3 regions of the Massilia sp. CFBP9012 genome follow, and region 3 is predicted to be linked to each of the others. Evidence: riboswitches for the same ligand, from Rfam matches in the RefSeq annotation. Region 3 holds a riboswitch; each other region holds the start of a gene.
What was found. Region 3 has a riboswitch for cobalamin ahead of SOM61_RS15790 (TonB-dependent receptor). Riboswitches for the same ligand answer to the same signal wherever they lie in the genome.
Positions count from the first base shown of each region.

Region 1 (7,774 bases), on a different contig from region 3:
CCTGTTCTTCATCGCGCTGCAGTTCTTCACGCGGCTGCCGATTCCGCGCTGGGTGGGCTTCGAACCGGCCTGGCTGAACCACGCATCGCGCTACTTCCCGCTGGTGGGCGTGGTGGTAGGCGTCATCGGTGCGGCCGTGTATCTGGTGGCGGCGCAGTGGTTGCCGGCGGCGGTGGCCGCCGTGCTGTCCACCGCCGCCACGATCTATATTACTGGCGCGTTCCATGAAGACGGCTTCGCCGACACCTGCGATGGCCTGGGCGGCGGCATGACGAAGGAACGCGCGCTCGAGATCATGAAGGACTCGCGCGTCGGCGCCTATGGCGCGATCGGCATCGTGTGCATGCTCGGCGCGAAGCTGGCCGCGCTTGCCAGCCTGCCGCCAGCCAGCGCCATCGGCGCCCTGCTGCTGGCCCATCCGCTCTCGCGACTGGCCGCCACGTCCCTGATCTGGCAGATGGAATATGCCCGCGCCGAGGGCAAGGCCAAGCCGCTGGCGGTGCGCATGAGCGACCGGGAATTCGGCATTGCCACGCTCACCGTGCTACTACCCGCGCTTGGTCTGTTGGTCTTCGGCTTGCTCGACCTGGCCGCAATCGTCGCCTCGGTGCTGGCAGCCATGCTGGCCACGCGCTGGCTGGCGCGCAAGTTCACGCGCCGGCTGGGCGGCTATACGGGCGATTGCCTCGGCGCCGTGCAGCAGCTGGCCGAAGTAGCCATCTATATCGCGGTGCTCGCCACGCTCGGCCACGGCGCGCTGGCCTGATGCGTATTTACCTGGTGCGCCACCCGCGGCCCGAGGTGCCGGCCGGGCACTGCTACGGCCGCAGCGACCTGGCGGCGAACGAAGCCGACGTCGAGCGGGTGCACGCAGCATTGGCGAACCAGGGACTGCCCGGCGCGATGCCGGTCTACGCCAGTCCACTCGCGCGCAGCGCGGTCCTGGCGCAGCGGCTCTCGCCAGCGCCAGCCTTCGACGCGCGCCTGGCCGAGATGGACTTCGGCGCCTGGGAAATGCGCAGCTGGGACGACATCCCGCGCAACGAGATCGACGCCTGGAGCGCCGACCTGCTGCACTACCGTCCCGGCGGCGGCGAAAGCGTGATGGACGTGGCCGCACGCGTGGCCGGTTTCGATGCCGACATCCGGCGCGAAGGACATGCGCAGGCCATCATCATCTGCCATGCCGGCACCATGCGCCTCATGCACTCGCTGCACCTCGGCGGCACGCTGGTCGATGCCGCGCTGCGCGCCGCCCAGGCGCCACACCGGATTGACTACGGCGAAGTGATGATGCTGGAAACCTGACAACACCTTATAATGAGCGCGTTTTGGTGCTCGCGCCTGCGTTCGCAGTCGCAGTTAAACGGGAAACACGCAGCCCCATCAAGGGCCAACGTGTGCTGCCCCCGCAACGGTAAGCAAGTGCCGCATGCTCTCCACGAGCCATGCTGCAAACCGTCCCCTCATACCACTGTGCGCATGCATGGGAAGGTCGGACGGCCATACTTGTCAGCCCGGATACCGGCCAAAAGGTGGCGTCGCTTCGCGCGATGCCGTTCAATCTGGCCTACGGGGACGTCGGCTGGTTGCCTTTGATAAGAAACAGTTCATGAACTTTCCAGTAACCCGGCAAGCCGCCGCGGTCTCGCTCGCCCTCGCCGTCATCTCGTCCGCCGCCGTCGCCGACGCTCCAGCGCCTGACGCCATCCCCACCGCCGACACCGTCGTCGTCACCGCGACCCGCAGCGCGCAGCGTGCCGCGGACGTCATCGCCGACACCACCGTCATCGATGCCGCGGAAATCGCGCGCTCGGGCGCCGGTTCGGTGGCCGACATCCTGCGCCGCCAGCGCGGCATCGAAATCTCGCGCAACGGCGCGGCCGGCACCACCACAAGTGTCTTCATCCGCGGCGCCAACGCCAACCAGTCCGTGGTCCTGGTCGACGGCGTGCGCTTCGGCTCGGCCACCACCGGCACCGCCAGCTGGAACGCCATCCCGCTGGGCGCCATCGACCGCATCGAGATCGTCTACGGTCCGCTCAGCACCCTGTACGGCGCCGACGCTATCGGCGGCGTGATCCAGATCTTCACCCGCAAGGGCGAAGGCGCCCCAGTGGTCACAGGATCGGTCGGCGTGGGCAGCAACGCCACCCGCCAGGCCGACGCTGGCATCTACGGCAGCAGCGGCGGCCCGAACGCCATCAGCTACGCCTTCGGCGCCGGCTACGAGGATTCGGACGGCTTCTCGTCCACCCGCCCCGGCGCCTCGGGCTACAACCCGGACGAAGACGGCTACCGCCGCCGCAACGCCAACGGCCGCGTGACGATGGCGCTCGCGCCGGGCCACGAGATCGGCGCCCAGTTCCTGGTCAGCCGCCTGTTCAGCCAGTACGACAGCGGCACCGCCAACTACGACGTCCACAGCGACAACGACCTGAATACCGCCGCGGTTTTCATGCGCAACCAGGTCCTGCCGAACTGGCACAGCACGCTGCAGTATGCGCGCTCGGAAGACAAGTCGGGCAACATCACCAACGCGACGCCATCCGGAGTTAGCCAGATCGATACCCAGCAGGACGAGTTCAGCTGGCAGAATGACATCGCCATCGGCCGCGACACGCTGCAACTGCTGTACACGCACCGCAAGGAAGAAGTGCCGTCGATGGGGCGCTCGCGCATCACCAACTCGTACGCGGCCGCCTACTCGGCCAAGCGCGGCCAGCACCTGGTCGACGTCAGCGCGCGCCACGACCGTTCGGTCTACGGCAGCAAGAACACCGGCGCCGCCGGCTATGGCTATGACTTCGGCAACGGCCTGCGCGCCACCGCCAGCGTCGGCACCAGCTTCCGCGCCCCGACCTTCAACGAGCTGTACTTCCCCGGCTACGGCCTGGAAACCAACAAGCCCGAAAAAGGCCGCAACCGCGAAGTGGGCCTGCGCTACGACGGCAACGGCTACCAGCTGGACGCGACCTACTTCCACAACCGCCTGACCGACATGATCGTGTCGAGCACCCCGTGCCCGGATGGCGTCAACCGCAGCTGCGCCTACAACGTCAACGAAGGCCTGCTCGAAGGCTTCTCGCTGGCCGGCAGCACCCGCCTGATGGGCGTCGACCTGCGCGCCAGCCTCGATTGGCAGGATCCGCGCGACGAGACCACCGGCAAGCAACTGGCGCGGCGTGCGAAGAAGCACGCCAACTTCGGCGCCGACTATACGGTGGGCACGCTCAAGACCGGTCTTGAACTGACCGTGTCGGGCGAACGTTTCGACGACGCCGCCAACAATCGCCGCCTCGGCGGCTACGGGCTGCTGAACCTGCACACGACCTGGCAGTTCACGCACGACTGGTCACTGCTGATGCGCCTGGATAACGTCGCCGACAAGCAGTACGAGATCGCGCGCAACTACGGCACCAGCGGCCGCACCTGGTTTGCGGCCCTGCGCTACGGCATCCGTTAAGCTATAACCCCCTGCCCGCAGCAACCAGGCCGCGGGCATCCGATCAATCGACAGGGCCAGCATGCAAGCATCCGTCCCGCCGCTACGCCAGCGCGCCACACTCATCGTTGGCGCCATGCTGGCGTTTTCCATTGCCACCCTGCTGTTCGCGGGCATGACCGGATCGATCCGGGTGCCGCTCGACGAGATTCCCGACGCCCTGCGCCAGCTCGCCAGCGGCCAGTCCGATTCGCTCTCCGCCTCCCTGCTCGAGCTGCGCGCCAGCCGCGCGCTGGTGGCGTTCGCGACCGGCGGCGCGCTGGCCCTGGCCGGCCTCATGATGCAGGCGCTGCTGCGCAATCCGCTGGCCGACCCCTATGTGCTGGGCGTCTCGTCCGGCGCCTCGGTCGGCGCCCTGCTGGCGCTGCTCCTGATGGCCTCCACGCTGATGGTCGATGCCGCCGCGCTGGCCGGCGCCATCGGCGTGGCCATGCTGCTCTACCTGCTGGCCCGGCGCGACCTGCGCAGCGGCCAGGCGGCCGAGGGCGGCGCCTCGATGCTGCTGCTGACCGGCGTGATCGTCTCGGCCCTGTGCGGCTCGGTGGTCACCCTGATGCTGTCGATCGCGCCCGAGGGGCGCCTGCGCAGCATGATCTTCTGGCTGATCGGCGACCTGGCCGGCGCGCCGCTGCGCCTGCTGCCCTGGATGGTGCTGGCCGGTTGCCTGCTGTTCGCCATGCGCAATGCGCGCGCCATGAATATGGTCGCGCTGCACGCAGAGAATGCAGTGACCCTGGGCGTGCGCGTCGGCGCGCTGCGCAAGGGCCTGTTCTTTATCTCTGCCCTGCTCACCGCGAGCGCGGTCACCAGCGCCGGCTCGATCGGCTTCGTCGGCCTGATCGTGCCGCATGCCTGCCGCTTCGCCTTCGGGCCCGACCACCGGGTCTTGATCCCGGCCGTCGTGCTGGCCGGCGGCGCCTTCCTGGTGTTGTGCGATACGCTGGCGCGCACGATCATCGCGCCGCAGCAGTTGCCGGTCGGCGCCATCACGGCGATGATCGGCGCGCCGGTCTTCCTCTACCAGTTGCACCGCCTGCGCAAATGAACTCAATCTCCACCCACGACCTGCTGCTGTCCATCGGCCAGCGCACCCTGGTGCGGAGCCTGGACTGGACCGCGCGCGCCGGCGAATGCTGGAGCATCATCGGCCGCAACGGCGCCGGCAAGAGCACCTTGCTGCGCACCCTGGCCGGGCTGCAGCAGCCGAACGGCGGATCGGTGCACGTCAACGGTCGCCCCGTGGCGGACTGGCCGCTGACCGAACTGGCGCGCGAGCGCGCCTTCCTGGCCCAGTCACGCCACGACGCGTTTGCCTATACGGTGCTGGAGAGCGTGCTGTCGGCGCGCCACCCTTACCACGCCAACCGTTACTGGGAGGGCAGCGACGACCATCAAGCCGCCCTGATGGCGCTGGCGTCGATGGAAGTGGACGACCTGGCCGCGCGCGACGTGCGCACCCTGTCCGGCGGCGAGCGCCAGCGCGTGGCGATCGCCGCCCTGCTGGCGCAGCAGACGCCGCTGCTGCTGCTCGACGAGCCTGCCAATGCGCTCGACCTAGCGCACCAGGTGAGCGTGATGGGCCTGCTGGCCCGCCTGTGCCGCGAGCAGAACCGCACTGTGGTCATGATCGGCCACGACCTGAACCTGGCCAGTCGCATTTCTACCCATGCACTACTACTGATGGGCGACGGCCGCTGGACCGCCGGCGCCAACGACCAGATCATGCGCCCTGCGCTGCTGGGCGACTACCTTGGCCATCCGATCGACATGATCGAACACGAAGGCCGCCGCATCTTCATCCCCAAGGAGGGCTCCGCATGACCGACATGACTCCAGAACAGACCGCCGCACTGAACGACCGCCATCGCGCCCGCATGGAGCGCAAGAAGGCCGTCATCGACGCAAAAATCGCCTCTGCCGACAAGGAAATCGGCATCGTCATCGTCAATACCGGCAACGGCAAGGGCAAGAGCTCGAGCGCGTTCGGGATGGTGGCGCGCGCGCTCGGCCATGGCATGAAGGTGGGCGTGGTCCAGTTCATCAAGGGCGCCCTGTCGACCGGCGAAGAAACCTTCCTGCGCCGCTTTCCCGACGAAGTGAGCTTCCATGCGATGGGCGAAGGCTATACCTGGGAAACGCAGAACCGCGAGCGCGACATCGCCAAGGCCGGGCAAGCCTGGGCGCTGGCAAAGCAGTTCCTGTCCGATCCTTCGATTGGCATGGTGGTGCTGGATGAACTGAACATCGCCCTGAAATACAAATACCTCGACGTACATACCGTGATCGCTGACCTGCTCGACCGTCCGGTGATGCAGCACGTGGTGATCACCGGCCGCGGCGCGCCACCGGAACTGATCGCAGTGGCCGATACCGTCACCGAGATGAATGTGGTCAAGCACGCGTTCAAGTCGGGCATTGGGGCCCAGGCGGGGACCGAATGGTGACGGGCGCCCGTATCGTCCTGGTGGCGGCGATGTCGTCCGGCCAGGGCAAGACGACGGTGACGGCCGCGCTGGCGCGGCGGCTGGTCCGCATGGGCAAGCGCGTGCGTGTATTCAAGTGCGGTCCCGACTTCATCGACCCGATGCTGCTCGAACGCGCCTGCGGCGCGCCGGTCCACAACCTCGACCTGTGGATGGTGGGCGTCGACGCCTGCCGCCAGCGCCTGGCCGACGCCGCGCGCGAGGCGGACGCGATCCTGGTCGAAGGCGTGATGGGCCTGTACGACGGATCTCCCTCGGCGGCAGACTTGTCGCGCGAGTTCGGGATTCCCGTGCTGGCGGTGCTGGACGCATCGGCGATGGCGCAGACTGCCGGCGCTGTGGCGCAGGGCCTGCGCGACTATGGCCCCGTCGAGATGGCCGGCGTGATCGCCAACCGCGTCGCCAGCAGCGGCCATGCGGCGATGGTGAAGGAGTCGCTGCGCGACATCCCGCTGATCGGCACCCTGGCGCGCCAGGACGAGCCACTGCCGGAGCGTCATCTGGGCCTGGTCGTTCCGGGCGAGGTCGAGGAGCTGGACGGCATCCTGGATGCGCTGGCCGACAGCATCGATTTCGATGAGGCGGCCTGGGATGCGCTGCCGGCTTTGTCGCCCTCTTCCGCGCTCCCGGCGCCGGTAGAACCGCTGCTTGCGGGCCGCACGATTGCGATCGCGCGCGACCCATCCTTCGTGTTTGTCTATCCTGCCAACATTGACTTGCTCGAGCAGCTCGGTGCACGCATCACGTACTTCGCGCCGTTGTCCGATGAAGCGGTGCCGGACGATGCCGACGCCGTGTATCTGCCGGGCGGCTATCCCGAGCTGCATGGCGCAGAGCTGCAGGCCGCCCAGCGCTGGCGCGACTCGATCCGTGACGTGCACGCGCGTGGCGTCCCGATCGTCGCCGAGTGCGGCGGCATGATGGCGCTTGCCGATGGCCTGACCGATGGCGAGGGACGCCGCTTCGAGATGGCCGGGCTGCTCGCCGGCGAGGTCAGGATGCAGAAGCGCCTGGGGGGACTCGGCATGCACGCGATGCCGACGCCGCAGCGCGAGATCCGCGGCCATACCTTCCACTATTCATTGCTGGACTCCCCGGTGACGCCACAAGACTACACCGTGAAGCAGAGGACCGGCACGCAAGGCGAAGCCGCCTACCGGGTCGGCTCGCTGTTCGCGTCCTACTTCCACGGGTATTTTCCTTCCAATCCGCGTGCGGTGGCGGTGCTGTTCGGAGCGCAGCCGTGAGCGTGACCCTGGTCTTTGGCGGGGCGCGCTCGGGCAAGAGCGCCTACGCCGAACGCCTGGCGCGCGAATCGGGCAAAGAGATCGTCTATGTCGCCACCTCGCGCGCGGGCGACGGCGAGATGGCCACACGCATCGCCCATCACCGCGAGCGGCGCCCGCCCGAGTGGCGGACGGTCGAAGAAGAACTGGCGCTGGCGCAGACGCTGCGCGACTGGTGCGCACCGCAGCGCCTGGTGCTGGTCGATTGCCTGACGCTGTGGCTCAGCAACCTGATGTTCTGCGACGGCCGCGACTATCCCGAGGTCGGCGCGGTCGACTTGCCGCCATGCTTTCATCAGGAGCGTGCGGCGCTGCTCGACCTGCTGGACGAAGGTCCCGCAGGCGACGTGATCCTGGTGTCGAATGAAGTGGGCATGGGCATCGTGCCCTGGGGCGCGATCTCGCGCAGCTTCGCCGACGAAGCCGGCCGCCTGAATCAGGCGGTGGCGGCGCGCGCAGACCGCGCGGTGCTGGTGGCGGCCGGCCTGCCGCTGGTGTTG
Region 1 covers NZ_JAXCWM010000027.1:1,329-9,102, forward strand. Annotated here, with positions in the region: gene SOM61_RS26160 (adenosylcobinamide-GDP ribazoletransferase) at 1-766, shown strand, start outside; gene SOM61_RS26165 (histidine phosphatase family protein) at 766-1,308, shown strand; cobalamin riboswitch at 1,316-1,547, shown strand; gene SOM61_RS26170 (TonB-dependent receptor domain-containing protein) at 1,613-3,466, shown strand; gene SOM61_RS26175 (FecCD family ABC transporter permease) at 3,528-4,550, shown strand; gene SOM61_RS26180 (ABC transporter ATP-binding protein) at 4,547-5,326, shown strand; gene cobO (cob(I)yrinic acid a,c-diamide adenosyltransferase) at 5,323-5,949, shown strand; gene SOM61_RS26190 (cobyrinic acid a,c-diamide synthase CobB) at 5,943-7,235, shown strand; gene cobU (bifunctional adenosylcobinamide kinase/adenosylcobinamide-phosphate guanylyltransferase) at 7,232-7,774, shown strand, end outside.
Region 1: it holds a riboswitch for cobalamin, as region 3 does, so the genes downstream of both, SOM61_RS26170 (TonB-dependent receptor domain-containing protein) here and SOM61_RS15790 (TonB-dependent receptor) in region 3, are expected to answer to the same signal.

Region 2 (7,774 bases), on a different contig from region 3:
CGTTGAAGCCGCGCGCCGAATAGCTGATGCCGCTGCCGGGCGAGCTGCTGTCGGTCAGGCCGGTAGTGCGGGTCACCGCATCCTTGACCAGCAGGTCGCCACGCGCGGCGATGGTGGCCGCGCTCAGGCTCTCGGCGCTGGCCGGCAGGTCGAGCGTGCTGATGTCCAGACGGCTGCCGGTGGTGTTCTGGCGGTCGAGCGCCAGGCCTTCGTCACCAGCCGCACCGCGAATCGTCACGGTCGGAAGGTCTTGTGCGAAGGCGCTGGTGGCGCACAGCAGGGCGATGGCCGCGGCAAGCGGGCGGGCTTGGAAAATGGCGTTCATTATTTGTTCTTGGTTTGTGCAGGTTCGATCAGCATCAGCTGGCCGGTCTTGGGATCGCGGAATACCTCGCCGACGCGGTCATAGCCGCTGCCGTCCTGGGTCACGCCGCTGGCGGGCCGCTCGATCTGGCGGCCCTTCTCCACTGGCTGCGGGGTTTTCAGGCTCCCTTGCGTGCCGGCGATGGCGGCGATCAGGCCGCAGGCAAACACCAGCATCACGTCGACCAGGTTGACGAGGCTGGCGCGTGGGTCTTCGTCGCTCTGGTCGAAGCGCGCGTCGAGGTGGCGGTAGAGACGCAGTCTGCCGCGCCCACTCATGGCTGCGGCTCCATCGCGTCCAGCGTCTCTTCGTACCAGCGGCGGCGCAGCTTGCCGATCACCAGGCCGCCGATGCCTGCCACCAGGCCCAGCACGGTGGCGTCGAAGGCGACGGTGACGGCGCTGGCCAGCTTGGCCGGATCGCCTTCGCCCAGCGCCGCCAGGCCCGGTCCGAGCGGGATGATGGTGGCCATCAGGCCCAGCATCGGGGGGATGCGCGCCAGCAGGTCGGCGCGCTCCAGGCGGTGGCGCGCAATGCGCTGCACCGCCTCGACATCGCCACTGTCACGCAACCTGGCCAGGCCGTGGAAGCGTTCACCGACGGCGATGCCGGATTCGACCAGCGCGATCGCGCAGCCGGCCAGCAGCGCCACCAGGGACGGTGCGAGCAGCCAGCTGACGGCGTCGTGCAGCCAGGCGTAGGAAAGGGTTTCGATCATGGATGACTCCTGAGAGGTTGAGGAATGTGCCGGCCACGCCACAGGCCGAGCGAGAACAGGGCGAGGCAGGCGGCCAGGATGGCCAGCACCTGCACGATGCGTAAAGCAGGAGGCTGCGCGGGTTCTGGTTGCTGCTTCAGTTCGTAGACGCGCATTGGTTCAGGCAACAGCGCGGGCGCCGGCGGCGCCGGTTCGGTCGCTTCACCAGCGTCAGGCGCTGCAGCTTGCTGCGCCGCGGCGGCGACGGCAGGGATGGACGTGGCCACTGCCGGCAGCAGCTCGCCACGCGCCTTGGCAAGCGTCACGCCGAGCTTTTGCGCATCCGCTCCATCCAGTTGCGGCGCCAGCCAGCCCCACATCGGGTGATCGGGCGCCGTATGTCCGCTACCCGGCAAGCCATTGGCCGCCACCAGGCGCGCCAGTTCGCCGCCCATGCGGCGGATGGTCTCGGGATCGGTCTTCCAGAATCCTTTTTCGGCCGCCACCATGAACACCGCCAGCATGTGCGCCTTCACGTGCGCGTTGTGGCGCTGGCCCAGGAATTCGGGCAGGCCGAGCTTGTGCCGGTCGTCAAAGTAGACGGCTTTCACTTCGTCCCAGGCCCAGTTCTTGACCAGGTCGGGTCGCGTCACCTGCCAGCCCCACAGGTTCTCGATGAATTCCTGGCCCATGGTGCGCGCGCCGGAATAGCCGTTGTCCATCAGCGGGCGCAGCCAGGCCGGGTTCAGGAAGCGTCCACGCAGCTCGCCCAGCAGGGCGCTGGCGAGCGGCTCGACATCGGCCTGGCCCGGTTGCGCATGCTGCAGGATCAGCGCGTCCGGCACGCGGCCAGTGCGCGTCTCGACCGCCAGCGACAGGCCGCCCAGGTAGTCGAAGGCATCGTTGTTGTCGAGCAGGCCGTACAGATTGCTGGCGCGGCCGTGATAGGTGCGGTGGATGCCGTCCAGCGCCACGTCGAAGGCGCGGTGACTGGAGCCGCCTTCGGCATCCAGGCCATAGGCATGGCCCATGCGGTTGCGGTAGGCGCGGCCGATTTCCTCGCGCTCGCGCCAGGCGCCGGAGCGCTCGGCCAGGCGGTTCACGCCGGTGCCGTAGGCGCCCGGGGCATCGCCGAACACGCGCAGCGCGGCCGCCTGCCCGGCTTCGCCTGGCGCCATGCCGCCCGCCGCCAGCGCGCGCTGGCGGGTCAGCCATTCGCGCGCCACGCGATTGCTCGTGGCCGGCTCGCTGCCCCACGCTGCTCCTTCGATCGGCGCCAGCGCCGCCTGCAGACCCTCGCGCAGCGATGGATCCTGCTCGACCAGCGTCTGCGCCGACGCCGCCAGCGCCAGCCGGCCGGCGCGGTCGATCAGGCGGATCAGGTTCGGGTACAGGTCGCGAAACAGGCCGGAAGTGGTGACCACCGCATCGCGCCGGACGGCGCCCGGTGTGAGCTTCACATCGGTGACGATGCCGCGTGCATTCCACACCGGCTCGGCACCCATCATCGCCAGTGCGAAGCCGACCATCACGCCTTCGTCGCGTACTGCGTCGGACGCCCACAGGATGATGCCTTCGCTGCCCTCGCCTACTTTGTCTCTTTCTGCGGCTTTCCCCGCCATCTGCCGGCCCAGGCCGTAGCCGAGCTGGGTCGGCAGGATGTCGCCGTCGACCGCGTGGAAGTTGCGGCCGGTCGGCAGCGCCTCGGGCGAGCGCAGCGGATCGTTGCCCTTGCCCGGCTCGATGTAGCGCCCATCCAGGCCGGCCAGCAACGCCGCCATCTCGCGCCGCGGCGAATCGCGCAGCTTATGCGCGACGTCGGGATCGTCGATGCCGCTCTTCTTCATCGAATCGAGCATCAGGTCGAGCGATTTCTCGTCCCAGGGGCGACCGAACACGTGCAGGCCGTACGGCATGAATCGTTCCTGCAGCTTGGTCAGATAGTGGCCGATCTCGTGCGCCAGCAGGTCGTCGTCGGCCGCGTCGAAGCCGATGCCGCGCACCTCCAGCACGTCGGACATCGACGCCTCCAGCTCGGCGCGCAGGTTCAGGGCCACGACGCGCTCGCGCATCAGTTGCGCGGCCTGGGTCTTGAGCGATTCGGACGACGCGGCCTCGAAGCTTTCGACGATCTGGCGCAGCGACAGCAGCTCGTCGTACAGCGGCGTGGTGGCCAGCGGCGGCGTCAGGTGGTCGACGATGATGGCCAGGCCGCGGCGCTTGGCCTGCGTGCCTTCGCCGACGCCGTCGACGATATACGGGTAGATGCCCGGCAGGTCGCTCGCGATCAGGCTCGGATAGTCGTCGCTCGACAGGCCGACGGCCTTGCCCGGCATGAATTCGTAGGTCGAGTGGCGGCCCACGTGCACCACGGCGTCGGCCTTGAAGCGGTCGCGGATCCAGTGATAGAAGCCCAGGAACTGGTGCGGCGGCGTGATGCTGGTGTTTGCGTGCAGCAGTTCTTCGTCCACTTCCCAGCCGCGCGGCGGCTGCGGGCCGATGAAGACGTTGCCGAACACCAGGCCCGGCACCAGCATCTTGCCGCCATCGACCATCACCTTGCCCGGCGCCGGGCCCCAGCCGCGCATGCCTTCGATGCCGTAGCCGATCAGGCGTCGATAAAGGGGAGCAAGCGACTGGCATGGACGTGGCTTGACGTCGTCCAGGCAGGCAAAATACCCTTCTTCCAGCGCGTGCAGGTCGCGCGTGGCCTGGACGCGCTGCGGATGGTCGACGCCCTCTACCAGGTGCAGCAGCTCCTCGATCACGGTCTCGGCCTGCTTGCGACCCAGCGCGCGCTCGCCGGCCTTTTCGGCCGCCAGCACGTCGGCATGCAGGCGCCCCAGCAGGCCGTCCTGCATCTCGCCCCGTACCCGCGGCGACAGGGTCGCGAACCAGCGCGCGTAATCCTGGGCCGTGACGCCATTGACGGTGCCGGCCATCTCGCGCAGGGCGGCGCGGTCTTCCGGCAGGTTGACGCCGCGCGCCATGATCATGTCGAGCAGCGCCTCGGGCGAGGCCGGCAGCTCGCCGACCGTGTAGCCGGCCGCCTTGAGGGCATGCAGCATCTCGAACAGCGTGTCCGGCACATTGAGGTTGTCGGCGCCGATGTTCTGGCGGCCCGGCGGATGGTTGTAGTAGACCATCGCGACCTTCTTGTCGGCATTCGGTTTGGCGCGCAGCGCCAGCCAGCGCGCCACGCGCCCCGACAGGCGGTCGACTTCGGCCGGCAGCAGCACCGGCGGGCGGTTCTCGATGCCGGTCTGGCGGTCGCGCTGAGGCTGGCCCAGGGCCGCCACCACCATCGGCTGGCTGATGCCCTGCAGCTCGGGCAGGGCCACGCGGTACTGGACCGAATCGGGCGGCAGGCCGTCGGGCGACAACTGCCACTGCATCGCGGTGCGGTCCGACAGACGAATCGCCTTGAACACCGGGATGTCCAGGCGCTTGAAGGCTTCGTCCACCGCCACACGGCCCTCGGCGGCCCCAACCACGAAGTCCTGCAGCACCACCAGCGCCGCAGGCTTGGCCGGCGCGACCAGCTGCGGCAGGCGCTCGAGCGCTTCGCGCGAGGCGCCGCCCCAGCGCGTGAGCAGCTGCACGCAGGGCTGGCCCAGTTGCTCGATGCGGCGGCACAGCGCCGCGGGCACCACGCCATCCATATTCGCCAGGTCGAGCACGACCACGGTCGGCCGGTCCTGCAGGCCGAGCTTCGAAGCATTGCCCCAGGCGGCGGCGTCCTGCAGCTCGCGCTGTCCCGCGCGCAGGCGCAGGGTGGGCTCGGGCTGCGGAGCGGCCAGGGGCGTGCCTGGCGCGAGCAGGTGCCGCATCAGCTCCGTGGTGTTGTCGACGCCGCCCGCCTGCCACACGCGGCGCGCGGCCAGCCAGTGGCGGGCGGCCGGATCGGCGTCGGCCGCCTGCAACGCGGCCGGCGGCGGCGCCTCGCCCGCCAGCTGGCGCAACAGCTCGGGCGAAAAGCCGGCCAGGCTGCCGTGGCGCGAGCGCGTCATGAGGTTCAGGGTCGCCTCGCCGTTCAGCGCCAGCACCGCGGTGGCTGGCCTGGCGTGGCGCGCCAGCCCATCCTTCATGCGGCGCGCCGGGTCGCCGAACAGCGACACCGCCAGGATGGTGTCGGCGCCGGCGATCCACTTTGCCACGTCGCGCTCACCCGCCGCCATCAGCTGGGCCGGGGTGCGCAGCAGGATGCGGTCTCGCGGATGGCTGGCCAGGTGGCGGTGGGCGGCCTCGATGGCGCCCGGCGCTGCGCGCTCGGTGACCACGGCGAACAGGGTCGCGGCGCTGCTGGAAGCGCAGGCGAGCAGGAACGCCAATGCGGCGCAGATGCGGACAAGGAAAAGCGTGTTCATGTGAACGTCGACCTTTTAGCTGCGCACCAAAGCGCGCATGACAACAGGCAGCCGCCATCCTTCCGCGATGAACAGGGACGCGTGCGCGCACGCCACGAGGGCGCACGACCGCATGGGCGATAGCACGAGCAGCAAAAGAAGGAACAGCGAACAACCAACAGGCACGCCCTCACCCCGGGACGTACGAATGCATCGTGGATGGCCGGTCTTCTGGCTCGCCGTCTTCCTTCCCCGGTCCTGCCTTCCCGTGCGCGGGGCACAGTGGCGTTCGACCGCGGTCGTCAGGCTTACAGCAGCGGGGGCTGCGCCGGACTGGCGCGCGATGGCTATCGCGCACGTCACCGGCTTCCCGTTTCACCTCCCTGCAGACGAGCAGGAAGGCACCATTCACTTGATTGGGCGCGATTCTACCGCCAACTTCGACCAGTTGTCACCGTATTATTTTTTCGGCCCGCGCCGGCGGCAAGCGCCGCATCTCCACCGAATCTCCATCCGGCTGACACCGGAATGCCATCGAATCCGGTCACAATCCGATGTTCCACGATCCTCGCCGACCCACGCCATGACCTCCGTTTCACCACCGCCGCCAGCCTCCCTGACCGCCCCGACCATCGCCCCGGGCTCGCCCTGGAAGCTGCGCTACGGCCTGATCTTCGCCGGCCAGTCGCTGTCGCTGCTCGGCTCCGCGCTGACCCAGTTCGTGCTGCTGTGGTGGATCACGGACACCACCGGCGACATCTCTGCATTGGCCACGGCCGGCATCGCGGCCCTGCTGCCGCAGGCGGTCTTAAGCCCGCTCGGCGGCACCCTGGCCGACCGCTACAGCCGGCGCCTGCTGATGATCTGCGCCGACCTGGTGAGCGCGCTGTGCATGGTGGTCCTGATCGCGCTATTCCTTTCCGACAGTGTCGCGCTGTGGCAGGTGTATACGATGCTGACGGTCCGCAGCGCGATGCAGGCCTTCCAGGCGCCGGCCGCGGCGGCCAGCGTGGCGATGCTGGTGCCGCCGGGCTTCCTGCCGCGCGCCGTGGGCCTGAGCCAGACGGTGCAGGCCTTGATGACGGTGGCCGCGGCGCCGCTCGGCGCGCTCGCGATCAGCATCCTGCCGATGGGGTGGGCACTGGGGATCGACGTCGGCACCGCCCTGCTGGGCATCGTGCCGCTGCTGTTCCTGCGCATCCCGCAGCCGCGCGTGGCGATTGATGACCGGCAGGGCCTGTGGCGCGAGTTCCGCACCGGCCTGGCGGTGGTGACGTCGAACCCGGGCCTCGCCCGCCTGTACCTGCTGCTCGGCGCGGTGGTGCTGGTGATCATGCCCGCCTTCACGCTGGTGCCGCTGCTGGTCAAGGACTACTTCGGCGGCGGCGCACCGCAAGTGGGCTTCATGGAAGCGATGGCCGGCGTCGGCATGATTGCCGGCGGCATGTTCGTCACGGCGATCTCGCCGCGCCACGGGATGCCGTGGGTGCTGCTGGGCTTTGGCGCCTCGTGCGCGACCCTGGCGCTGACGGCGCTGGTGCCGCCCACGCTGTTCGGCGTGGCCGTGTTCTGGTGGGGCCTGAGCGGCGCCGCCTTCATCGCCGGGAATACGCCGCTGACGACCCTGCTGCAATCGACGATCCCGAACCACCTGCAGGGCCGGGTGCTGTCGCTGCTGAACATGGTCATGGCGCTGGCGGCGCCGGTCGGGCTCGCGCTTGCCACGCCCCTGGGCGAGGCGATCGGCGTGCGCTGGCTGTTCGTGGCGATGGGCGTGGCCGGCACGCTCGTGAGCCTGAGCGGCTTCCTGTCGCCGGCGCTGCGCAAGCTGGATCGCCCGTAAAAATAAATCGCACGGGTTTATTTACCGGGAATGGATTTATACTGGCGGCTTCCAGCCGTCCCTTCCCTTGAACGCCGCGCCATGCCGCCCTATAACGCACCGCCTACTGCCTTTGATCCCGCCACCATGCCGCTGCTGCGCAGCGTCGGCTCGAACCAGGTCGGCATGCGCGAGTACAACGAGCGGGTCGTGCTGCAGGCGATCCGCACCCACGGCAGCCTGCCCAAGGCCGAAGTCGCCCGCCTGACCAAGCTCAGTACCCAAACGGCCTCGGTGATCATCAATCGCCTGCTGGACGAGCAACTGGTGGTCAAGCGCGACGCGGTGCGGGGCAAGGTCGGCCAGCCGTCGCAGCCGATCGCCCTGAACCCGGAAGGCGCGTTCTCGATCGGGATCCAGATCGGCAGGCGCGCGCTGGACGTGGTCCTGCTCGATTTCACGGGCGCGCTGCGCTGGCAGTCGTCGACGCCCTACGCCAGCCCCGAGGTGGAACAGGTATTCGCCGCCATCGACGCCAGGCTGCG
Region 2 covers NZ_JAXCWM010000007.1:93,573-101,346, forward strand. Annotated here, with positions in the region: gene SOM61_RS13075 (TonB-dependent receptor) at 1-325, opposite strand, end outside; gene SOM61_RS13080 (DUF2149 domain-containing protein) at 325-642, opposite strand; gene SOM61_RS13085 (MotA/TolQ/ExbB proton channel family protein) at 639-1,082, opposite strand; gene SOM61_RS13090 (cobaltochelatase subunit CobN) at 1,079-5,428, opposite strand; cobalamin riboswitch at 5,612-5,831, opposite strand; gene SOM61_RS13095 (MFS transporter) at 5,991-7,250, shown strand; gene SOM61_RS13100 (ROK family transcriptional regulator) at 7,332-7,774, shown strand, end outside.
Region 2: it holds a riboswitch for cobalamin, as region 3 does, so the genes downstream of both, SOM61_RS13090 (cobaltochelatase subunit CobN) here and SOM61_RS15790 (TonB-dependent receptor) in region 3, are expected to answer to the same signal.

Region 3 (7,774 bases):
GCTGGATGGGGGCGGTCAGCCGCAGCCGCTGGTCGTCACGCGCGCGCTGGCCCAAGGGATGACGTATGGGCAGAGTCGTCCGGCGCCCCAGGTTGCCGTGCCGTTTGCGGACGAAGGCGCGGCCTGGCGCGGGACACTGGCGCCGGCGCAGACGGCGTTGGCCGGATTCCACGGCACCATCCGGCTCGAGGTCCGCTACCAGGCCGGCGGCCGCGAAGGTGTCGTGCTGTTCGACGTCATCTACTCGCCGCAGTCGCCGGCCAGCTGGAGCGGCAGGCCGCGCGAGGCGGTCGATGGTGGCGCGCTGCAGTTCGCGCTGCCGCTGGACGTGCGCCTGCCCGGACGCTATGTGGTCACGGGGCGCGTCGACGATGCGGCCGGCCGGCCGTTCGCGCTGGCCACCTTCAACGAGGTGCTGGGGCAGGGCGCGCAGCAGGTGCGGCTCCAGGTGCACGGCAAGCTGCTGCACGACGGCGCGCCGCGCCTGCCGCTGCTGCTGCGCGACGTCGAAGGTTATCTGCTGCGCGAGAATCTCGACCCCGACCGCCTGCTGTTGCCGCGCCTGGAGGGAAAGGTGTTTGCCAGCCGCACCCGTTCGCTGGACGGCGTGCCGGATACCGAGTGGCAGAGCGAGGAGCGCAGCCGCTACCTGGCCGAGTATGCGAAGGACCGCGCCGCGGCCCGTACGCGGCTGGCGCGCTTCGATCCGCAGGCGGCGATGCCGCCGGCAGACTGCGGGATAGGCAGGATGGATCAGTAAGGGAGCAGGGGCAACTGCTCGACCATCGCCGACACCAAGATGGCGCAGCACAGCATCAGCACGCCATACCAGCGTGCCAGCGACCGTTTCAGTTTTTCCCGTACGCGCATTCCCATCTCCGTCTAGTGCAGGCAAGAGGGCAGTGTGCGCGCGGAATATGTCATCAGTGTTGCAATAGCTCAACGATGTGCGCGATGGAAAGAGGCCTTGTGGCTGCGCCGCTACGTTTGTGTCGACGCTCAGCGTAAAATAGCGCCTTGGACGAAAGATTAAGAGAGTTGAGCATGTCGATACAATGGTTCCCTGGCCACATGAACGCGGCCAAGAAGGAAGCAGCCGAGCAGATGGAAAACATCGATCTGGTGATCGAGGTCCTCGATGCGCGCCTGCCCGAGGCGAGCTGCAACCCGCTGGTAGACCAGCTGCGCAAGTTCCGCCAGCGCCCCTGCCTGAAGGTCCTGAACAAGATCGACCTGGCCGACCCGAACGCGACCGCCGCCTGGAAAGCCTATTACGATGCCCAGGATGGCGTGACCGCCTATCCGATGACGACCAAGAAGCCGGCCGACGTCGCCCGCATCCCGGAGCTGGCCCTGTCGCTGGCCCCGCACCGCGGCGTGCCGACCAAGCCGTTGCGGATCATGATCATGGGTATTCCGAACGTCGGAAAGTCGACCCTGATGAACGCGCTGCTGAAAAAGCGCGTGGCCAAGGTGGGCGACGAGCCGGCCGTGACCAAGACCCAGCAGCGCCTATACCTGAACAAGAACGTGGTGCTGGTCGACACCCCCGGCATGCTGTGGCCGAAGATCGCCATGGCCAGCGACGGCCTGATGCTGGCCGCCAGCCACGCGATCGGCACCAATGCGCTGGTCGAGGAAGAAGTGGCCGAATATCTGGGCGAACTGCTGCTGCAGCGCTACCCGCAGCTGCTGACTGCACGCTACGGCTTCAAGACCGAAGGCATGGACGGCGTGGCGGTGGTCGAGGGTGTGGCGCAGCGCCGTGGCTTCCGCGTGCGCGGCGGCGACTACGACTACGAGAAGGCGGCGCACACCCTGTTGCAGGACTATCGCCAGGGCGCGCTGGGCCGCATCAGCCTGGAAACGCCCGAATCGCGTGCTGCCAGCCTGGCCCAGCACGAGGCCGAGGTGGCCGAGAAGGCCCGCATCGCGGCCGAGAAGGCCGCCGCCAAGGCCGAGGAAGCGGCGCGCGGCAAGCGCGGGACGTAAGGCTCGCTACCAGTGTGCGTTCCCTGAGTGAGCTTTAGCACGTTGTACCCGCGAAGGCGGGTACAACGTGCTGGCGGCGCAGCAGATTGCTTAAACCTGCGGCGGCTCTCCGAACCTGAAACTCGACACCGCCAGATTCCCCATGAACGCGTCTTCATGATAGACGCAGGCCGCCGCCTCTTGCTCGGCCGCCCCCAATGCCACCATCAGCGGTATCAGGTGTTCCTCGCGCGGATGCGCTGCCCGTGCCTGTGGCGCAGTGTCCCAGCGCAGCAAGGCTTGTTCGCGCTGCGACGGCTCGAGTTCGAGCAGCGCGTGCTGCAGCCAGCCATCGAAGGCCTTTGACGCCTCGCGGCCATTCGGCCCGAATTGGCGCAGGTTGTGATACGACAGCCCGCTGCCGATGATCAGGATTCCCTCATCGCGCAGCGGCGCCAGTGCGCGGCCCGCCGCCAGGTGGGTGGCCGGATCCAGGTCGCGCCGGATCGACAGCTGCACCACCGGCATGCGCGCTTCCGGATAGACCGGGTACAGCATCGAGAACGTGCCATGGTCGAAGCCGCGTTCGGCGTCCAGCGTAGCCGGGTGACCCGCGGCCTCGAGCAGGTCGGCCACGCGCCGCGCCAGCGCCGGCTCGCCCGGCGCCGGGTACTTCACCTTATAGGTGTGCGGCGGGAAGCCGCCGTAGTCGTAGATCATGCCCGGCGCCGTGCCCGACGACACCATGAACTGCGGCGTCTCCCAGTGGGCGGTCACGACCAGCACCGCGCGCACCGTCTCTCCAGCCTCGACGCGCAGCGCTGCCAGCGAGTCGGCCAGCTGGTCGTAAGCAGTGCCGTACTGCTCGCGCATCCACGGCCAGGGGCCGCCGCCGTGCGAGACGAAGTAGGTGGGTAGACGTGCCATGGCAGCTCCTTATGAAGCATGAAAACAACGATGGTAGCCGATCCCGCGGCAAGCTGCCGGCGGCCGGGCAGGCCGCACCTTGTCAAGGTATAATCGCCCCGTTTTGGTGCTCTCGCGCACATCCAGGTGCGCGAAGTTAAACGGGAAACACGACATGGCCGCGCCACGCGCCGCCATGGAAGTGTGCTGCCCCCGCAACGGTCAACAAGCGCCACGCCTGCATGTGCAGCGTGGCAGGCGGTCTCGATAACCACTGTGCATGCCGCACAGGAAGGTGAGGTCGTCATGCTTGCCAGCCCGGATACCGGCCAAGGCAGGTGGAAGCGCCAGGCGCTTTTAGTTGACTCTGGCCTGCGGGGACGCGGGCCGGTGCCTTTTATCGAGAACACATTCATCATGATTTTTGCAGCCGCACCGCGCCGCGCGCCACTCGCACTGGCTTGCGCCTTCGTCCTGTCCGTCCCTTATGCCACGGCCCAGGACACTGTCCCTTCGGTCCTCATCACCGGCCCGCGCTTCCCGGCCCAGGCCACGCCGATCGGCGCCACCGTCATCACCGCCGAGCAGATCCGCAGCGCCGGCGCCACTGACGTCAATGCGGCGATCCGCAAGATCGGCGGCGTATTCGGCCGTCAGAGCCTGGACGGCTCGTCCGACTTCGGCCTCGACCTGCGCGGCTTCGGCACCAATAGCGCCCAGAACACGGTGGTGCTGGTCGACGGCGTGCGCCTGAACGAGAACGAGCTGGCGCACACCGTGCTGTCGACTATTCCCCTGGACACGGTCGAGCGCATCGAGATCACGCGTGGCGGCAGCAGCGTGCTGTACGGCGATGGCGCCACCGGCGGCGTGATCAATATCGTCACCCGCCGCGGCGGCAGCGCCGGTACGCACAGTTCGCTGTTCGCCGAAGCCGGCCGCTTCGACCACCGAGACCTGCGCGCCTCGATCACCCACGGCGCCGGTCCATGGTCGTTCGATGCCGCCGTGGCCGATCGCAGCACCGATAACTACCGCGACAACAACAAGTACGAGCAGACCAGCTTCAGTGGCGGCGTGCAGTATGCGTACGCGCCGAACGGCCGCGCCGGCCTGCGTTTCGAAAGTTCGCGTTCCGACTCGCGCCTGCCAGGTTCGCTGAGCGAAGCGCAGTTCCTGACCATTCCGACCCAGACCGATACGCCAAAGGATTTCGGCTCGCTCGACACCGATCGCGTGACCGCCTTCGTCGAGCACCGTGTCGGCGCCTTCGACCTGGCGGCCGAGCTGTCGCACCGCGAGCGCGACGTCGCGTCGACCTATTTCTCCGAGTGGGGCACGACCGCATCGACCTACGAGGCCGAGCAAACCCAGTTCTCGCCACGCCTGCGCCACACGGTCGATTTCGGTGACAAGCGCAACGAGTTCGTCACCGGCATCGACCTGATCCGCTGGGACCGCAAGGTCACGTCCAGCTATTCGGCGGGCGACGCGCGCCAGGACTCGAAAGCCTTCTACCTGCGCGACGAGTTGCGTTGGAACGCCCCGCACAACGCCCGCCTGGCGGTCGGCGGCCGCCATGAACGCTTCGAGAAGGACTACAGCGACCCGCTGGCTTTCCCGGCTGTCCTGGGCGAGCATCGCAAGCAGTCGCTCAACGCCTGGACCGTGGAAGGCAGCATCGACGTGATGCCGCAGGTAGCCGTGTTCGCCAAGGCCGGCCGCAGCTATCGCATCGCCAACATCGACGAGAACTCCTACCGTTCGACCCTGGACGTGCTGGAGCCGCAAACCTCGCGCGACCTGGAATTGGGCGTGGCCGCCGGCACCGAGGCGCGTAAAGCGACTGCGCGCGTATTCCGCCACCGCCTGACCAACGAGATCTACTACGACCCGACCATCGGCTTTGGCGCCAACACCAACCTCGACCCGACCCGCCGCCAGGGCGTGGAGCTGGAAGGGCAGGCCGTGTTCGCCGACGCCTGGCGCCTGACCGGTTCATGGCAATACGTGCAGGCCGAGTTCCGCGACGGCCCCAACGCCGGCCGCGAGATGGTGCTGGTGCCGAAGCACGTCGTCACCGCGCGCCTGGCCTGGACGCCGGGCGACGGCCAGACCGCCGACATCGGCGCCCAGTGGGTCGACAGCCAGCGCTACGGCAACGACTTCACCAACGGTTGCAGCACCCGCATTCCATCGTTCACCACGATCGACGCCCGCTATGCGCGCCGTTTCGGCCCGTGGGAGGTGGCGGTGTCGGGCCTGAACCTGGCCGATCGCCAGTACTACAGCCAGGCCTTCAGCTGCCGTGACGGCATCTATCCAAGCGATGGCCGCCAACTGAAACTGTCGCTGCGCTTCGATTTCTAAGGCCATGAAGCGTCTGATCGGGTTGGTGCTGGCGGTACTGCCGGCCTTCGCCGGCGCCGGCGTCACGGTGGTCGACGACGTCGGCCGCACGGTGACGCTGGCGCAGCCGGCCCGGCGCGTGGTGTCGCTGGCGCCGCACGTCACCGAGCTGCTGTACGCGGCCGGCGGCGGGGCGCGCGTGGTCGGCGCCGTCAACTATAGCGACTACCCGGAGGCAGCCAAGAAGCTGCCCCAGGTGGGCAGCTATAACAAGCTCGACTTCGAGCGCCTGCTGGCGCTCAAGCCCGACCTGGTCGTGGTCTGGCACAGCGGCAACCCGACGCGGCAGGTCGAGCAGCTGGAGCGGCTCGGGATCCCGGTCTACCACAGCGAACCGGGGCGGCTGGCCCAGATCGGCGACAGCCTGCTGCGCCTGGGCCGGCTGCTCGGCACCGAGCCGGCCGCCCAGGCGGCGGCGCGCGACTATGGCGACCGGATCGCGGCGCTCAAGGCGCGCTACGCCAGCCGGCCGCAGGTAGGCGTGTTCTACCAGGTGTGGCCGCGGCCGCTCTACACGCTCAATGACGACCACATCGCCAGCGACATGGTGCGCCTGTGCGGCGGACGCAATCTGTTCGGTGCGGTGAAGACGATCGCGCCGGAGGTCGGCGTCGAGGCGGTGATCGAGGCCGACCCCGAAGTCATCCTGGTCGGCGGGCGCGACAAGCCCGACGATCCCGGCGGGAAGATGTGGCAGGCGTTCAAGGGCATGACCGCTGTCCGGCGTGACAATATCTTCACGATCGATGGCGATTTGACTAACCGGGCGGGGCCGCGTACGGCCGAGGGTGCGGCGCAGTTGTGCGCGATGCTCGAACAAGCGCGTGGGCGCCGGCCCCGGTGACTTGACTATTCATGCCGCCGGCGTAGATTGAAAGTCACCACGCCCCTGTTTCAGCCGTAAGCAAATGCAAAAAATCGTGCTCCTGGGACAGGGGAACCGCAAAAAGTGGTAATCTCGCGGTCGTTCGTTCATTCTTTTGGAAGGATTTTATGCGCACCCTGCGTTTCGCCCTCGTTGCCGCTGCCCTGGTTGCCGGTTTCGCCAATGCTTCGCCAACCGATCCACGCGTCGGCGCCGAATACACCGTGCTCGCGAGCCCGCAGCCGACCCAGACCGTGGGCAAGAAGGTCGAAGTGGTCGAGTTCTTCGCCTACCACTGCGGCGCGTGCAATGCGTTCGAACCAAGCCTGGTGAACTGGGTCAAAAAGCAGGGTGACAACATCGTGATGCGCCGCATCCCGCTGCCGTTCCAGGGCGCCAGCGATCCTGAGGCACGCCTGTTCCTGACGCTCGACGCCATGGGCAAGCTGGAGGAGTACCATCATCGCGTGTTCCGCGCCGTGCATGTCGAGCGCAAGCGCCTGATGAAGGACGACGACATCATCGCCTGGGCTACCTCGAACGGCCTGGACAAGGCCAAGTTCCTCGAAGCGTGGAACTCGTTCGGCGTGCAGACCAAGCTCAAGCGCCTGCCGCAGATCGCCGAAGCGTATAAAGCCAGCAGCACCCCGACCGTCGTTATCGACGGCAAATACGTCGTGTCGCCGGCAACGGTGGCGCAATCGAACAAGATCCAGGACATGGGCCAGCTGATGACGGCGACCGGCCAGGTCCTCGATGCACTGGTGGCGAAGGCAGCCAAGGAAAAATGAGCGACAAAGTCGAAGGCGAGATCCTCAAGATTTACGAAGGGTCCCGACCCAAAGAGGAAAACTTGTTCGAGACGAGTAACGTGAATCACGTCGCGTGGGCGCTCGCGCTCATCTTCGTCCTGACGACCGTCTGGCTCGGCATTGCGCTCGTCAATGCCGAAAACCAGCGCCATGCGATGGCTTCGAACCTCTGTCCCGATCAAGTGTTCAAACAGGGGTTCGACCAGAAGTGCCTGCTGACCGTGCGTTCGCGCGATCACTGGTGGGAGCATCTGTGGTACGGCGCGACCCATGTGCGCGCCCGGCCCGATCACGACGGCCGGATCGATACCCGGAAGTAATACTAGAAGGCGAGACAAGACGGCAAGACAAGACGGCGTCCCCAGTGGACGCCGTTTTCACGTCCGGATGCGCGTCAAGTGCTTTCCAGGTGCGGGCAGGGACTGCGGGCGCTCCAGCGCCGCAGGGCCACCGAAGCCCAGGCCGTCAGCAGGCCGCCAACCACCAGCACCAGCCGGGTATCGATCAGCGTGAGCACGGCGCCGGCCAGCGCCATCAGGATATTTGCCAGGCAGAAGATCGTGGACAGCAGGGCCATGACCGAACCCTGGCCGTGCTGCGCGAACTCGTCGGCCGACCAGGTTTGCAGGGCGGTGTTGTAGAAAGCGTGCGGCGCGCCGAACAGGACGATGCCGGCGATGCCGATCCACAGGTTGCCGAAGCCCACGCACAGCACTGCGGCGGCGGCAATGGCCGCGTACCAGCCGGCGCGCAGGCGGCCCTCGACCCGGCTGGCATGGCCGGCGAACAGGGCGGCCGTGGTCATCAGCGC
Region 3 covers NZ_JAXCWM010000008.1:330,634-338,407, reverse strand. Annotated here, with positions in the region: gene SOM61_RS15805 (hypothetical protein) at 1-760, shown strand, start outside; gene ylqF (ribosome biogenesis GTPase YlqF) at 1,045-1,992, shown strand; gene SOM61_RS15795 (DODA-type extradiol aromatic ring-opening family dioxygenase) at 2,083-2,898, opposite strand; cobalamin riboswitch at 2,986-3,225, shown strand; gene SOM61_RS15790 (TonB-dependent receptor) at 3,295-5,247, shown strand; gene SOM61_RS15785 (cobalamin-binding protein) at 5,252-6,130, shown strand; gene SOM61_RS15780 (thiol:disulfide interchange protein DsbA/DsbL) at 6,280-6,942, shown strand; gene SOM61_RS15775 (hypothetical protein) at 6,939-7,283, shown strand; gene SOM61_RS15770 (MFS transporter) at 7,358-7,774, opposite strand, start outside.